DNA from 3 places in the Streptomyces sp. NPDC015130 genome. Region 3 is predicted to be linked to each of the others. Evidence: riboswitches for the same ligand, from Rfam matches in the RefSeq annotation. Region 3 holds a riboswitch; each other region holds the start of a gene.
What was found. A riboswitch is a leader RNA that binds a small molecule or an ion and turns the genes downstream of it on or off. The one in region 3 is predicted to bind cyclic di-AMP.

Region 1 (4,700 bases), on a different contig from region 3:
CCTCGCTGGGGCTCCGCGGCCGCTGGACGATGCTGCAGACGGCCCGCAAGGGACTCTTCGCGCAGATGGTCGTCGTGCCGCTGCTCCAGCGGCACCACATCCTCACCCAGGTCTCCGGGGACCGTCTGGAGGTGATCAAGCTGATCCCGCCGCTGGTCGTCGACGAGACGGACGTGGACCGGTTCGTCACGGCCTTCACGGCGGTCATGGACGAGGCCCACGGCGGCGGCGGGCTGATGTGGGACTTCGGGAGGACCCTGGTGAAGCAGGCGGTCGCTCAGCGTTAGCGCGAAGGTCTTTGCCTCTGGGGCAAGAAACTTGCCTCAGAGGCATGATCCTGGCGCAATGGACACATGGACCACGTCCCCGGGGAGATCTCCCCGGACACCGCCACCCCCGGCGTCCTGCCCGACGTCGCCCCGCAGCTGCGGGCCCTGCGCCGCCGCCGGGGACTCACCCTGGAGGCCGCCGCCCAGCGGGCCGGTCTCTCGCCGGCCCACCTCTCCCGGCTGGAGACGGGGAACCGGCAGCCTTCGCTGCCGATGCTGCTCGGCCTCGCCCGTATCTACGGTACGACGGTCTCCGAGCTCCTGGGCGAGGCACCCCCCGAGCGGGACCCCGTCGTCCGGGCCGGCCGCTCCGAGCCCGTCGAGGCCGACGGCTGGATCTACCGGCAGGCCGGCGGCGCCGGGCGGGCGCTCCAGTGCCTGCGCGTCCACGTGCCGTACGCCACCCGGGCCGACATCGTGCGGGTCCACCCCGGTGAGGAGTGGATCCACGTCCTGGAGGGGCGGGTGCGGCTCGCGCTCGGCGAGGCCGTCCACGTCCTCGATCCGGGGGACAGCGCGCACTTCGACTCGCTGACCCCGCACCGCATCGGCGCCGCCACCTCCGGCGGGGCCGAGCTGCTCTTCGTGCACACCCTGCTGCAGAGTCCCGTCGCCGAGCTGTGCCTCGGGGACGGAACGCCGCACCGGCGCTGAGACCGCGTGATCCCGTCCGAGAAGAAAGGCACGACATGTCCGAGAAGTCCGTACCGGTCACCGGCGAAGAGCGCGGTGAGGGCAAGTTCCCCAAGGGGCTCGTGCTCCGCCTCTTCGCCTACCTGATCGCCGGTCACCTCTTCGCCGGCTTCCTCTACCTGCTGTTCATGCTGGGCGGCCAGAACCGGTAGGGGTCAGGGCCCGGGGGCCCTGACCCGGCGGGGTCACGCCTCGGTGAGGAGGCGCTCCCGCAGCCGCTCACGGGTCTCGGGGGCCAGCTTGAGCCCCTCCGTGAGGTAGGTCTCGACCGATCCCCAGGTCGCCTCGATCGTCTCCAGGGCGGCCCGCAGATACTCCACCCGCGCGTCGAAGAGCGGGCTCAGCAGCTCCATCACCTCGGGCGACATCGCGTCCGCGGCGGTGGAGCTGCGGCGCACCTTGTAGCGGCGGTGCGGGTCGTTCGACTTCACGTAGTCCGCCTCGATCGCCTCGCGCTCGACGCCGACGGCGAGCAGGGTGATCGCGATGGAGAGGCCGGCGCGGTCCTTGCCCGCCGCGCAGTGCATCAGGGCCGGGACGCTCTCCTCGGCCATGGAGTGCAGGATCCGGCTGTGCTCCTCGGTCCGCTCGACCACCATCTTCCGGTACGAGTCGGACATTCGGGTCGCGGCCTTGCCGTCCCCCAGGATCTCCCGCAGCTGCGCTATGTCGCCGTCGCGCACCAGCTTCCAGAACTCCTTGCCGTCGGCCGGGTCGTTGAGGGGGATGTTCACGTTCCGCACGCCGGGCAGTTCGACGTCCGCGCCCTCGACCTTGCGGTCGGCCTCGTTGCGGAAGTCGAAGACGGTGTGCAGGCCCAGAGAGGCGAGGAAGGCGGCGTCGGTCTCGGTGGCGTGGGCGAGGTGGCCGCTGCGGAAGAGCCGGCCGGGTCGCACGGCGCGCCCGTCCGTCGTCGGCAGGCCGCCCACGTCCCGGAAGTTGCGGACCTCGGCCAGCTCGGGTTCGTTCGCTTCGGTGGGCGGGACCTGCGGCAGCTGCTGCGTCACGGATGCTCCTGGGGGGTCGTCGTTCGGGGGCCCGATGCGAGATCGGTTCCTGGGGCAATCATCCAGGTGGGGCGGGGTCGGCGCACCCCCTCGGACGGGAATGGGCGATCTGTCCGAAATTGACCGTTAGGTCGAACGCGCCCTGGTTGAGGGCGAGATGGGCGCCGGCGCGTGAGCAGGGTCATAGAAGTGACGGATCGTGGCCGAGGGCCCGGAGCAATTTCCGTACGGAAAAGGGAAATCGAGGGACCGTCATCGACGGAGGGTGACCGGAATTCCGGACGGAATGCGGCCCCTGTAATGCCGGTGGAAATCTGCGGCTTGTTCGCTCCGACCCCGCTCGTCTAGCGTCACCGTCAATCCGGTCGGACCGCCGAATCCTGCCACCGTCCGGAATCCGCACTCATCCCATGTGTGGCAGGAGCGGGGGACCCAGGAAGTACGCCGGTCCCGCGACAACAGGACGGCTCGGGGTGAAGCCGCGTGGACACGCGGCCGGACATCTCCAGTCCGAACCCGACAGCTCACCTCGTAGGCGCCGGAGAGGAATTCGCCATGCCCGCGAAGGGTAAGCACCGCCGTCCCAGGATCAACCCGCTCACGCGTGGACTCGTCGCCGCCGGTACCGGAGGCGCCGTCGTCGCGCTGCCGCTCCTCGGCGCCACCGGAGCCCACGCCGCCGAGCAGGCCGCCCCGGCCGCCGTCCCCGCCCAGGCCGTCGTCGCCCAGGCGAAGGCGCCCGCCGCCCTCCAGGCCGCGCCCGCCGCCGCGAAGGCCGCGCCGAAGACGTACTCCGTCGTCAGCGGCGACTACCTGTCGAAGATCGCCGCCGAGCACCACCTCGCCGGCGGCTGGCAGAAGCTCTACGCGGACAACCGCCAGGTCGTCGGCGAGAACCCCTCGCTGATCCTTCCCGGCATGAAGCTCACCCTCGGCGCGAAGAACACCGCCGCCCCGAAGAGCGCCGCGCCCAAGGCCGCCCCGAAGGCCGCGCCCAAGGCCGCCGCGAAGGCCGCCCCGAAGAGCGGGTCGACGCAGGGCTCCGGCGACGAGACCCGCGCCTCCCGCAGCAGCCAGCGCGCCGCCGCCCCGGCCGCCGCCGTGCAGTCGGACGCCGGCTCCTCGACCGGCTGGGTCGCCCCCGTCAGCGGCGGCATCTCCACCCCGTACCGCGCCTCCGGCTCCATGTGGTCCTCCGGCTACCACACCGGTGTCGACTTCATCGCCTCCTCCGGCACGACCGTCCGCGCCGTCGGCGCCGGCAACGTCGTCTCGGCCGGCTGGAGCGGCGCCTACGGCAACGAGGTCGTCATCCAGCACGCCGACGGCACCTACTCGCAGTACGCCCACCTCTCCTCCCTCTCCGTCTCGTCCGGCCAGTCCGTGACCGGCGGCCAGCAGATCGGCCTGTCCGGCTCCACCGGCAACTCCACCGGCCCGCACCTGCACTTCGAGATCCGCAGCTCGCCGAGCTACGGCTCCGACCTGGACCCGCTGGCGTACCTGCGCCAGCACGGCGTCTCCATCTGACGTACCTGCTCACCCGCGTGGCCCGGCACCCCTGTGCCGGGCCACCGGTGTGCCCGGCCTATTCCGGCTTGGCAATTTCTTTATCGGTGGCATATGTCACCCACCGTCAACCCCTCCTTACGGTCGCGTAGGTCACATCCGAAAGGGAAGGATGTGCTCCCGTGGCAGACGATTCGAGATCAAGAGACAAGAACGCATTCGGGTCGTACGCGGCGATCGGTGACAGCTTCACCGAGGGCGTCGGAGACCCCGGCCCCGACGGGACGTACGTCGGCTGGGCGGACCGCTTCGCGGTCCTGCTCGCCGACCAGCTGCCGGAGCACGACGACTTCCGCTACGCCAACCTGGCCGTACGCGGACGCCTGCTCGACCAGATCGTGGCGGAACAGGTCCCCCGGGCGAAGGAACTCGCCCCCGACCTGGTGACCTTCTGTGCCGGCGGCAACGACATCATCCGGCCCGGCACCGACCCCGACGACGTGGCCGAGCGCTTCGAGCGCGCCGTCGCGGACCTCACCTCCGCGGTCGGCACCGTCATGGTGACCACCGGCTTCGACACCCGCGACATCCCCGTGCTCAAGCACCTGCGCGGGAAGATCGCCACCTACACCGCGCACGTCCGGGCCATCGCGGACCGCTACGACTGCCCGGTCCTCGACCTGTGGTCCCTCCGGTCCGTGCAGGACCGCCGGGCCTGGGACGACGACCGGCTGCACCTCTCGCCCGACGGCCACACCCGGGTCGCGCTGCGCGCCGCCCAGGTCATCGGCCTGCCGGTGCCCGCGGACCCGGACCAGCCCTGGCCGCCGCAGCCCCCGCGCGGCCCGCTTGAGGTGCGCCGCGACGACATCCACTGGGCCAAGGAGTACCTCGTGCCCTGGATCGGACGCAGGCTGCGCGGCGAGAGCTCGGGCGACCACGTCGAGGCGAAGCGCCCCGACCTCATGCCCCTCTGAGGAGATCCCCTCCGGGGGACGGCGGCCCGCCGGCCGGGATCCGCTCCAGGACCCCGCCGGCGAACACGTCGTACAGCGGCAGCGTCTCCAGATGGACGTAGCCGATGTGGCAGTCGCAGACGGCGAGGGGGCAGGCCCGGGGGCGCAGCGCGGCCCGGTACGAACCGTCGTACAGGTTTCCCAGC
Region 2 (4,700 bases), on a different contig from region 3:
ACTCGCCGCCCACGGTAGCGGCGAGGCCCACCCGGTCGACGAAGTCGTGGTGGGTGAAGCGGTGGACGTCCTTGGCGGAGAGCCGCGGGTAGGGCGCGAAGAAGCGGTAGTACTTCGACTCGTCCGAGACCTGCTCGTAGAAGCTGACCAGCCGGTCGGCGTCGTCGGCCGTGATCGGCCTGATGCGCGCGGTGCCGCCGTCCCGGAGCACCACGTCCGCCTCCCAGTGGTCGGGATAGGCGTGCTCCGGTGGTGCCGGTGGTGCCGGTCGATCCGCCGCTTCCGACTGCTCCGACGCGCTCTGCATGGGGCCAGCCTACGGCCGGTGCACGGCACGGGCACCGGTCGCGCGGCGGGTGCCTGCCGTGCAAGGTGGGGAGGGCCGAAGGACGGTGCGGTCCGGGCCGAAGGTCGGTAGGAGCACCGCGCATCCCGTGAGAGACTGGTCTAGACAACCCGCTTGAGACTTGAAGGGCAACACCATGGCTGAGCGCCGCGTCAACGTCGGCTGGGCCGAGGGCCTCCACGCCCGCCCCGCGTCCATCTTCGTCCGTGCCGCCACGGCTTCCGGCGTTCCGGTGACGATCGCCAAGTCCGACGGCACCCCCGTGAACGCCGCCTCGATGCTCGCGGTGCTCGGCCTGGGCGCGCAGGGCGGCGAGGAGATCGTCCTGGCCTCCGAGGCCGACGGCGCCGAGGCCGCGCTGGACCGCCTCGCGAAGCTGGTGGCCGAGGGTCTCGACGAGCTCCCCGAGACCGTCTGACCCCGCCTTCCCGTACGACGAGAACCGCGGCTGCCGGAATCCCGGCGGCCGCGGTTCTCGCGTTTCCGGGGCCGGATTTCCGAGCCGGATTCCCGAACCGGATTCCCGAGGATTCCCGAGGGATCTCGACCCGGTTTCCGGATCCTGCGTTTCCCGGGCCGACTTCCGCGTAATTCCGGGCAGCGCGAAGCAGCTCCGTCGAATTCCTCTTCTTTGTATACGGTGCGCGCGTTAATTCTGACCGCTCGCCGTGTTGACGACATGTTGCGAAACCCTCACACGGCCGCGCTCCGACCCTTTGAGCCGGTGCAGTGCCAGCGAGCGCTCCGCGTGCAGCGCCGTCAGCGCCCTGGCCCGCTCCGCGTCGCCGCGCGCGACGGCGTCCACGATGGCGCCGTGCTCGGACCAGGCCTCCACGGGGTGGGCCGGCTGCTCGACGGCGTACATCCAGGTGATCTTGTGCCGGAGCTGGGTGAGCAGGGCCGTCAGAGCCGGGCTGCCGGAGGCCTGTGCCAGCGTCTCGTGGAACCAGCCGCCGAGCGAGCGCAGATCCTCCCCCTGGCCGCGCCTGGCCCGCTCCTGGCCCAGCCTGACCAGGCCGCGCAGCACCTTCAGATGGGCCTCGGTGCGGCGCTGCGCGGCGCGGGCGGCGCCGAGCGGTTCGAGCAGGGCCCGCATGTCGAGGAGATCGGCCGCCTCCTGCTCGGTGGGCTCGGCGACATGGGCGCCGGCGTGCCGGCGGGTGACGACGAAACCCTCGGACTCCAGGGTGCGCAGGGCCTCGCGGACCGGGACACGGGAGACCCCGTAGCGACGGGCGAGCTGCTCCTCGGTCAGCCGCCCACCCCGCTCGAAGACACCGGAGACGATGTCGTCCCGGATCGCCGTGCACACCGATTGCGCGGGAACGCGCATGTCCGACCTCCGCCTTTGGTCCGCGAGAGACAATTCGGGTGACGCCTGTTCTGCGTCCGTCCCGTGCTCTTCGTGTGCTCGTCCCGTACTCGTTCCGAGCCTGTTCCGAGCTTGTTCCGTGACTCTATTGCAGCGGGCCGGAATTTCCGATGCCCGCATGGAATCCAGGCTCATACATTTCGGTCGCCCGGTCGACGAAAAAGCCCCGGCTCAGTACGAGCCGGGGCTTTTGCGACGCGATCGACGTGGTGTCAGAGGCTGACGCCGCGGGCGCGGAGGTAGGAGATCGGGTTCAGGTCCGAGCCGTAGTCGGATCCCGTGCGTGCCTCGAAGTGGAGGTGCGGGCCGGTCGAGTTGCCGGACGAGCCGGAGACGCCTATCTGCTGACCCGGCTCGACGGTCTGGCCGACGTAGACCCCGATGGACGAGAGGTGACCGTACTGGGTGTACGTGCCGTCGTTCATCCGGATGACGATGTTGTTGCCGTACGCGCCGCCCCAGCCGGCCTCGACGACGGTGCCGGAGCCGACGGAGACGACCGAGCTGCCGTAGGAGGCGTGGAAGTCGATGCCGGAGTGGCTGCCGGAGGACCAGAGCGAGCCGCCGGTCTTGTAGCCGGTGGTCACGTACGAGCCGGCCACGGGGAGCTGGAAGGAGTTGAGGCGGCGGCGCTCGGCCTCGCGGGCGGCGCGCTCGCGCTCCTCGCGGACCTCCTTGGCGCGGGCCTCGGCCTTGCGCTTCGCCTCGGCGCGGGCCTCCGCCTGGGCCTTCTCCTTGGCGACGGCCTCGAAGGCCTCCTGCTCCTGGGCGGCGGCCTGGGCGTCGATCCGGTCCGCGATCGAGTCCTCGGTGATCACCTTGATGCGGCCGGTGTCCTCGGCGGAGCGGTTGTCCGCGTCGGCAGCGAGCGCCGGGGAGGCGAGGGTTCCGATGACGCCGGTGGTGGCGAGCGTCGCGACGCCGGCGATGCCCACGCTGCGGCGCGCCATCCGGCTCGGACCACGATGCTTCCCGGTGGCACGGGTGAACGCCATGTAGAGGCTGATCCTTTCCTTCCCTCTCGCCTACCGGGTTAGCTGACGGGTTCGGAGCAGGAAGGTCTCCTACGAGCCCCTCCGTACGAGACGAAGGCGCCCGATTCACCCCAGGGACTGTGTGGGTCCCCGGCTCCCCAGGCTCGCGCCTGACGGGGACTCGGCGATGACTGTCCGCTGCCGCGAGTGCGGCGCGTACAACTGACGAACAGACGGACCGACGCTATGCGGATCGTCTGTCAATCGGCAAACAGACGCGTCAGTTTGTAAGACATGCCACAGGGCAGACGACCACCCTTGCCCGCAATCCGGACAAACGGGAAGGCCTCGACGAAACCGTGACGTCGAGGCCTTCCGTCGCCGGGTCGGCATGTGCGACCCGGCGGTCGGCGCGTGCGATCAGCCGGTCACCACGGTGACTTCACCGATGCCGAGCGCCCGCACGGGCTCGGCGATCTCCGCCGCGTCGCCCACGAGCACGGTGACGAGCCGGTCCACGGGGAAGGCGCTGACCACGGCCGCGGTCGCCTCGACCGTCCCCGTCTCGGCGAGGCGCGCGTACAACTGGGCCTGGTAGTCGTCCGGGAGGTGCTGCTCGACCTGGTCGGAGAGCGTCCCGGCGACCGAGGCGGCCGTCTCGTACTTGAGCGGTGCCACGCCCACCAGGTTCTGCACGGCCGTCTCGCGCTCGGCGTCCGTGAGGCCCTCCGCGGCGAGCGTCCGCAGCACCTTCCACAGGTCGTCAAGTGCCGGGCCGGTGTTGGGGGTGTCGACGGAGCCGCTGATGGCGAGCATCGACGCGCCGTTCCCCTCGGCGTCGGAGCGGAGCACCTGCCCGAAGGCCCGCACGCCGTACGTGTAGCCCTTCTCCTCGCGCAGGACCCGGTCGAGGCGGGAGGTCAGCGTGCCGCCGAGGCAGTACGTGCCGAGGACCTGGGCCGCCCAGACGCTGTCGTGGCGGTCCGGACCGATCCGGCCGATCAGCAACTGGGTCTGCACCGCGCCGGGACGGTCCACGATGACGACCCGTCCGGTGTCGTCGGCGGTGATCGGCGGCATCGCGAGCGTCTCGGCCGGCTCGCCGGTCCAGGCGCCCAGCGTCTCGGCGAGGACCTTGTCCAGGTCGACGCCCGTCAGATCGCCCACCACCACGGCGGTGGCCGTGCCGGGACGGACGTACGCCTCGTAGAAGGCACGCACGGCGGCGGCGTCGATCGCGGAGACCGTCTCCTCCGTGCCCTGGCGCGGCCGGGACATCCGCGAATCGGCCGGGAAGAGCTCCTTGGAGAGCTGCTTGGCGGCGCGGCGGGCCGGGTTGGCCGTCTCGTGCGGGATCTCGTCGAGGCGGTTGCGCACGAGGCGCTCGATCTCGGTCTCCAGGAACGCCGGGGCGATCAGCGCCTCGGAGAGCAGCCCGAGCGCCTTGGGCAGCCGGGAGACGGGCACCTCGAGGGAGACCCGGACGCCCGGGTGGTCCGCGTGCGCGTCGAGCGTGGCACCGCAGCGCTCCAGCTCGGCCGCGAACTCCTCGGCGTCGCGCTGGTCCGTGCCCTCGGAGAGGGCCCGGGCCATGATCGTGGCGACGCCGTCGAGACCGGCCGGCTCGGCGTCCAGCGGGGCCGGCAGGAAGAGCTCCACGGCCACGACCTGCTGACCGGGGCGGTGGCTGGTCAGCACGGTCAGGCCGTTGGCCAGGGAGCCGCGGTCCGGGGCCGGGAAGGCCCAGGGCCTGGCGACGCCCGGCTCGGGCTGCGGGTGGAAGTCCATGCTCGTCAAAGACACGGCAGCGTCGGTCACTGGTCCGCTCCCTCTCCCTCGTCGCTGTCGCTCTCGCTCTGTTCGGTGGCCACCGGCTCGTAGACGAGCACCGCGCGGTTGTCGGGGCGCAGCCGGGCCTCGGCGGCCGCCCGCACCTCCTCGGCGGTGATGTCGAGGACCCGGTCGACGGCGGTCAGGGCGAGCTGCGGGTCGCCGAACAGCACGGCGA
Region 3 (4,700 bases):
GGGAAGGACGGGCGGGGGCAGTTCCGTACGGTCCTCTCGCACCGGACGTTCTGGCTCTTCTCGCTCGCGATGACCGGCTCGTACGTGCTGTCCTTCCAGGTCTATCTGGCGCTGCCGCTCGCGGCGGGCGGCACGGGGCTCACGACGGCGCTGTTCGTCGTCTCGGCGCTCGTCGCGCTCGCCGGACAGCTGCGGATCACGGCCTGGTGCCGGCGCCGTCTCGACCGCGAGCGGTGCCTGGTCCTCGGACTCGCGCTGATGGGCGGGGCCTTCCTGGTGCCGGCGGCCCTGGGCCGGGGCGTGGCGGGGCTGTTGCTGTGCGCGGTGGTCCTGGCGGTGGCGAACGCGGTGCTCTACCCGTACGAGATGGACACCGTCGTCGCCCTGGCCCGGGGGCGCTGGGTGGCCACCCACTACGGGCTCTACAACACGGTCTGCGGAATCGGGATCACCGTCGGGAACCTGGCGACGGGCGCGCTGCTCGACGTGACCGGGTGGTCGGCGGTCCCGTGGCTCGCGCTGTGCGCGGTCGGCCTGGTGTGCGCGGGCGCGGTCGCCCTCCTCGCCCGCGGGGGCCGCCTCGCGGAGCCGGGGCCGGAGAAGCCGGGCGCGGGGCCGGAGCCGGAGATCCCGGCCGCAGGGCCGGAGCCGGAGAAACCGGCCGCGGACGCGGGACCGGAGAAACCGGCGGCGGCCGCCCCTTAGAGCCCGGCGCGGTACGCCAGTCGGCCCCGTGGAGGTCGCCGCCGAGTGCGGTGGCGGCCACCCTGGGAGGGCGCGGTACAGAGCACCGTGACCGGTACGGGCCGGTACGGGCCGGGGCAGGAGAGCACAGGTGGGGCACCCCCAGGAGCGGCGGCGGGCGGGCGGCGGGCGGCGGCGCGGCGACGGCCGTGCCGCCTCCGGCCCTCCCGTGTACGGCGGAGCCCGGCGGTTCATCCGTGCGCTGCCCCCGCTGATCATCGTGGGCGGCCTCGCCTACGACGTGGCGACACCGCCCGAGTACACGGCGGCGCCGCTCTTCTCCGCCGCCCCGCTGATAGCCGCGCCCTTCTTCTCCATGCTGACCACCCTGCTCACCGGGATCGCCGCCGTCCTCGCCTCCGTCGGGCTGCACGGCTACAACGGCACCGTCGACGAGATCCCGGCCCTCACCGAGACGCTGACCGTCGTCACCGTGTCCGCGCTCGCCCTCCTCATCAACCGGGTCGTGCGGCGCAGCGGCGAGCGGCTGGCGTCCGCCAGGGTCATCGCGGAGACCGCGCAGAAGGCGGTGCTGCCGACGCCCGACGAGCGCATCGGCGGGCTGCAGTGCGCGGCCCGCTACGAGGCGGCGCAGGCCGACGCGTTCATCGGCGGCGACCTGTTCGCGGTCCAGGACACCCCGTACGGGGTGCGGCTCGTCGTGGGGGACGTGCGGGGCAAGGGGATGGACGCGGTCGAGGCGGTCGCCGTCGTGATCGGGGCGTTCCGCGAGGCGGCCGAGCAGGAGCGGAGCCTGGAGGGGGTGGCGCAGCGGCTGGAGCGGGCGCTGACCCGGGAGGGGACCCGCAGGGCCGGGCTCGACGCCTTCGAGGGGTTCACGACGGCCGTCCTGGCGGAGATCCCGCGCGACGACGGGCCGGGGGACGGAGGCGTACGGGTCGTCAACCGCGGGCATCCGCCGCCGCTGCTGCTGTACGTGGACGGGGATCTGGACGTGCTGGATCCGGCGGAGCCGGCGCTGCCGCTCGGGATGGGGGAGCTGGCGGCGTGGCCGGACCGGGCCGAGGAGCGGCCGTACCCGCCGGGCGCGACGCTGCTGTTCTACACGGACGGCCTGTCGGAGGCGCGGGACGCGCAGGGCGTCTTCTACGATCCGGCGGCCCGGCTCGCCGGGCGGATCTTCCCGGGACCCGAGGAGCTGCTCGACGCGCTCGTCGACGACGTACGCCTCCACACGGGCGGCGGGTCGACGGACGACATGGCGCTGCTCGCGGTGAGCAGGCCCGCGGCGGGGCAGCAGGAGAGGCGCCGGACGATGCCGGTGGTCCCGCCCGCCGCGCCGGCTCCTTCGGGACCTCTGGGGACTCCGGCTGGGCCTTCGGCGGGGCCTTCGGCACGGCCCGGTCACCAGGCGTAGTCGAAGGGTGTCACTCCGATAACAATTGACATAACGTCAGATCGCAGGGGTTCGGCCACTCCTTGCTGAAGGGGGGTCAACTCGGGCGATTCCCCACCAATTCAATGAACGATCACTGGGAACAGCTTGGAATCGGGCGCCCCTGTCTATTAACGTTCGATAACGCAGCGCGGTCGTCACACCCGTCGCAAGAGGCGGCACCGTGCGCACGCGCCGAATCCTGAAAAGGAACCGGGGAACCACCATTTGGGGTGAATCAGGCCCTTCGCACCCGTGCGACGAGCCCGTAGGAGACCTTCCTGCTCCGAACCCGTCAGCTAACCCGGTAGGCGAGAAGGAAGGAAAGGAGCGCGCCCCCGTGGCGTCCAACACTCCCGCATCCGAGGCCCCCTTCGACGCCTTCGGTGGTGGTGCGGGTCCTGCCGCTCCGGACACCGAGTGGAACCCCGACGAGGGAACCCTCCGCTCCGGCGGACGGCACCGGGTCGTCAAGCAGCGCTCCAACTTCGCCCGTTCCTCCACCGTCCTCGGCGTCGGCGTCATCGCGGCCGTCGGTGCGGGCGGCCTCGCCACCGCGCAGGAGAAGCCCCCGGTCGCGATATCGCTTCCCGACCTCCCGGACCTCCCCGACCTGAACCTCCCGGCCGCCGAGGACCTCCCCGGCGTCGGCGAGCTCTTCGCCGACGACCAGGCCGACCAGCAGATCCAGGACACCATCGCGGCGACCGGCGGCAACCCGAACCCGCTCACCGCCGCCACCTACGTGACGCCGGGCACGGACGACGCCTCCGCGACCACGCGTGCCGCCCAGGCCTCCTTCACCACGCAGAACGCCACCGCCGAGGCGGCCCCGACCCGCGCCGCCGACGCGGGCGAGATCCTGCGCGCCCGCATCCTCCAGCAGGCCGAGCAGCAGCAGGCCTCCGCCGACGCCGCCGAGAAGCTCGCCGCCGAGAAGGCCGCGGCCGAGAAGGCGGCAGCCGAGGCCGCCGCGGCGGAGAAGGCGGCCGAGGAGGCCAAGGCCAAGGCCGAAGCGGAGGCCAAGGCCAAGGCGGAGGCGGAAGCCAAGGCCGAGGCCGAGCGGATCGCCGCCGAGAAGGCGGAGGCCGAGCGCCTCGCCCAGCTCGCCGCGAGCTACTCGATGCCCCTCTCCTCGTACAGCCTCAGCGCGACCTACATGCAGTCCGGCTCGATGTGGTCCTCCGGCTACCACACCGGCCTCGACTTCGCGGCCCCCACGGGCACCCCGCTCAAGGCGGTCCACAGCGGCACGATCAAGTCGGCGGGCTGGTCCGGCTCGTACGGCTACCGGGTCGTCCTGGAGCTGGAGGACGGCACCGAGGTCTGGTACGCCCACCTCTCCTCCATGACGGTCGGCGCGGGCCAGACCGTGACCACCGGCGAGACGATCGGCCGCGTCGGCGCCACCGGAAACGTCACCGGCGCCCACCTCCACATGGAGGTCCACACCGCGGGCGGCGACGGCATCGACCCGGCGGCCTGGCTCCGCTCCAAGGGCCTGTCGCTCTGACGCTCCCGCGTCACGCACGGACCGGCCCCGACGGAATAGCCCCGGTGGCGCGGGTGGTTGATCACCGCATGACGACCCTCCGCCCGCTGGGCACTTCCGACCTGCACGTCTTCCCGCTCGCCCTGGGCGGCAACGTCTTCGGGTGGACCTCCGACGAGGCCGAGTCCTTCGCCGTCCTCGACGCCTACGTCGCCGCCGGCGGCAACTTCGTCGACACCGCCGACATGTACTCCTCCTGGGCCGAGGGCCACGAGGGCGGCGAGTCCGAGACGGTCATCGGCCGCTGGCTCGCCTCCCGCGGCCGCCGGGACGACCTCGTCATCGCCACCAAGGTCGGCGCCCACCCCCGCTACAAGGGGCTCGCCGCCACCACGATCAAGGGCGCCGTCGAGGAGTCCCTGCGCCGCCTCGGCACCGACCACATCGACCTCTACTACACGCACTTCGACGACGAGACCGTCCCGGTCGAGGAGATCGTCACCGCCCTCGACCAGCTCGTGAAGGACGGCAAGGTGCGGGCCGTCGCCGCCTCCAACATCTCCCCGGAGCGGCTGCGGGCCTCCCTCGACTTCGCCGAGGCGGAGGGCCTCACCCGGTACGTTGCGCTCCAGCCGCACTACAACCTGGTCTCGCGCGAGACGTACGAGGGCCCCCTCCAGGAGACCGTCGAGCAGGCCGGCCTCTCCGCGGTCCCCTACTTCGGCCTCGCCTCCGGCTTCCTCACCGGCAAGTACCGCCCGGGCACCACCGTCGACAGCGTCCGCGCCTCCGGTGCCGCCGAACACCTCGACACCGAGCGGGGCCGGGCCGTCCTCTCCGCCCTCGACGCGGTCGCCGAGGCCCACGACGCCGAGGTCGCCACCGTCGCCCTCGCCTGGCTCGCCGCCCAGCCGACGGTCGCCGCACCGATCGCCTCGGCCCGCACGGTCGACCAGCTCCCGGCACTGGTCGCCTCGGCGGACCTCACGCTCACGGAGTCGGACCTCAAGCTCCTGAACGAAGCCTCGGCCTCCTGACTCCCCACTAGGGCGTGTTGCGAAAATCCCG

Region 1: linked by a shared signal. The riboswitch ahead of ACF08F_RS17810 (peptidoglycan DD-metalloendopeptidase family protein) and the one ahead of ACF08F_RS00065 (M23 family metallopeptidase) in region 3 are both predicted to bind cyclic di-AMP.
Region 2: linked by a shared signal. The riboswitch ahead of ACF08F_RS31645 (M23 family metallopeptidase) and the one ahead of ACF08F_RS00065 (M23 family metallopeptidase) in region 3 are both predicted to bind cyclic di-AMP.

Annotation. Positions count from the first base shown of each region.
Region 1 covers NZ_JBIBVC010000007.1:366,469-371,168, forward strand. The annotation lists gene ACF08F_RS17790 (aspartate aminotransferase family protein) at 1-287, shown strand, start outside; gene ACF08F_RS17795 (helix-turn-helix domain-containing protein) at 354-983, shown strand; gene ACF08F_RS17800 (DUF6126 family protein) at 1,019-1,174, shown strand; gene ACF08F_RS17805 (tyrosine-protein phosphatase) at 1,208-2,029, opposite strand; cyclic di-AMP (ydaO/yuaA leader) riboswitch at 2,391-2,580, shown strand; gene ACF08F_RS17810 (peptidoglycan DD-metalloendopeptidase family protein) at 2,585-3,559, shown strand; gene ACF08F_RS17815 (SGNH/GDSL hydrolase family protein) at 3,721-4,515, shown strand; gene ACF08F_RS17820 (STM4011 family radical SAM protein) at 4,502-4,700, opposite strand, start outside.
Region 2 covers NZ_JBIBVC010000019.1:146,215-150,914, reverse strand. The annotation lists gene ACF08F_RS31660 (GNAT family N-acetyltransferase) at 1-307, opposite strand, end outside; gene ACF08F_RS31655 (HPr family phosphocarrier protein) at 483-764, shown strand; gene ACF08F_RS31650 (GntR family transcriptional regulator) at 996-1,679, opposite strand; gene ACF08F_RS31645 (M23 family metallopeptidase) at 1,931-2,713, opposite strand; cyclic di-AMP (ydaO/yuaA leader) riboswitch at 2,726-2,889, opposite strand; gene ACF08F_RS31640 (M16 family metallopeptidase) at 3,113-4,480, opposite strand; gene ACF08F_RS31635 (M16 family metallopeptidase) at 4,507-4,700, opposite strand, start outside.
Region 3 covers NZ_JBIBVC010000001.1:19,134-23,833, reverse strand. The annotation lists gene ACF08F_RS00075 (MFS transporter) at 1-705, shown strand, start outside; gene ACF08F_RS00070 (PP2C family protein-serine/threonine phosphatase) at 836-2,122, shown strand; cyclic di-AMP (ydaO/yuaA leader) riboswitch at 2,324-2,469, shown strand; gene ACF08F_RS00065 (M23 family metallopeptidase) at 2,481-3,653, shown strand; gene ACF08F_RS00060 (aldo/keto reductase) at 3,722-4,669, shown strand.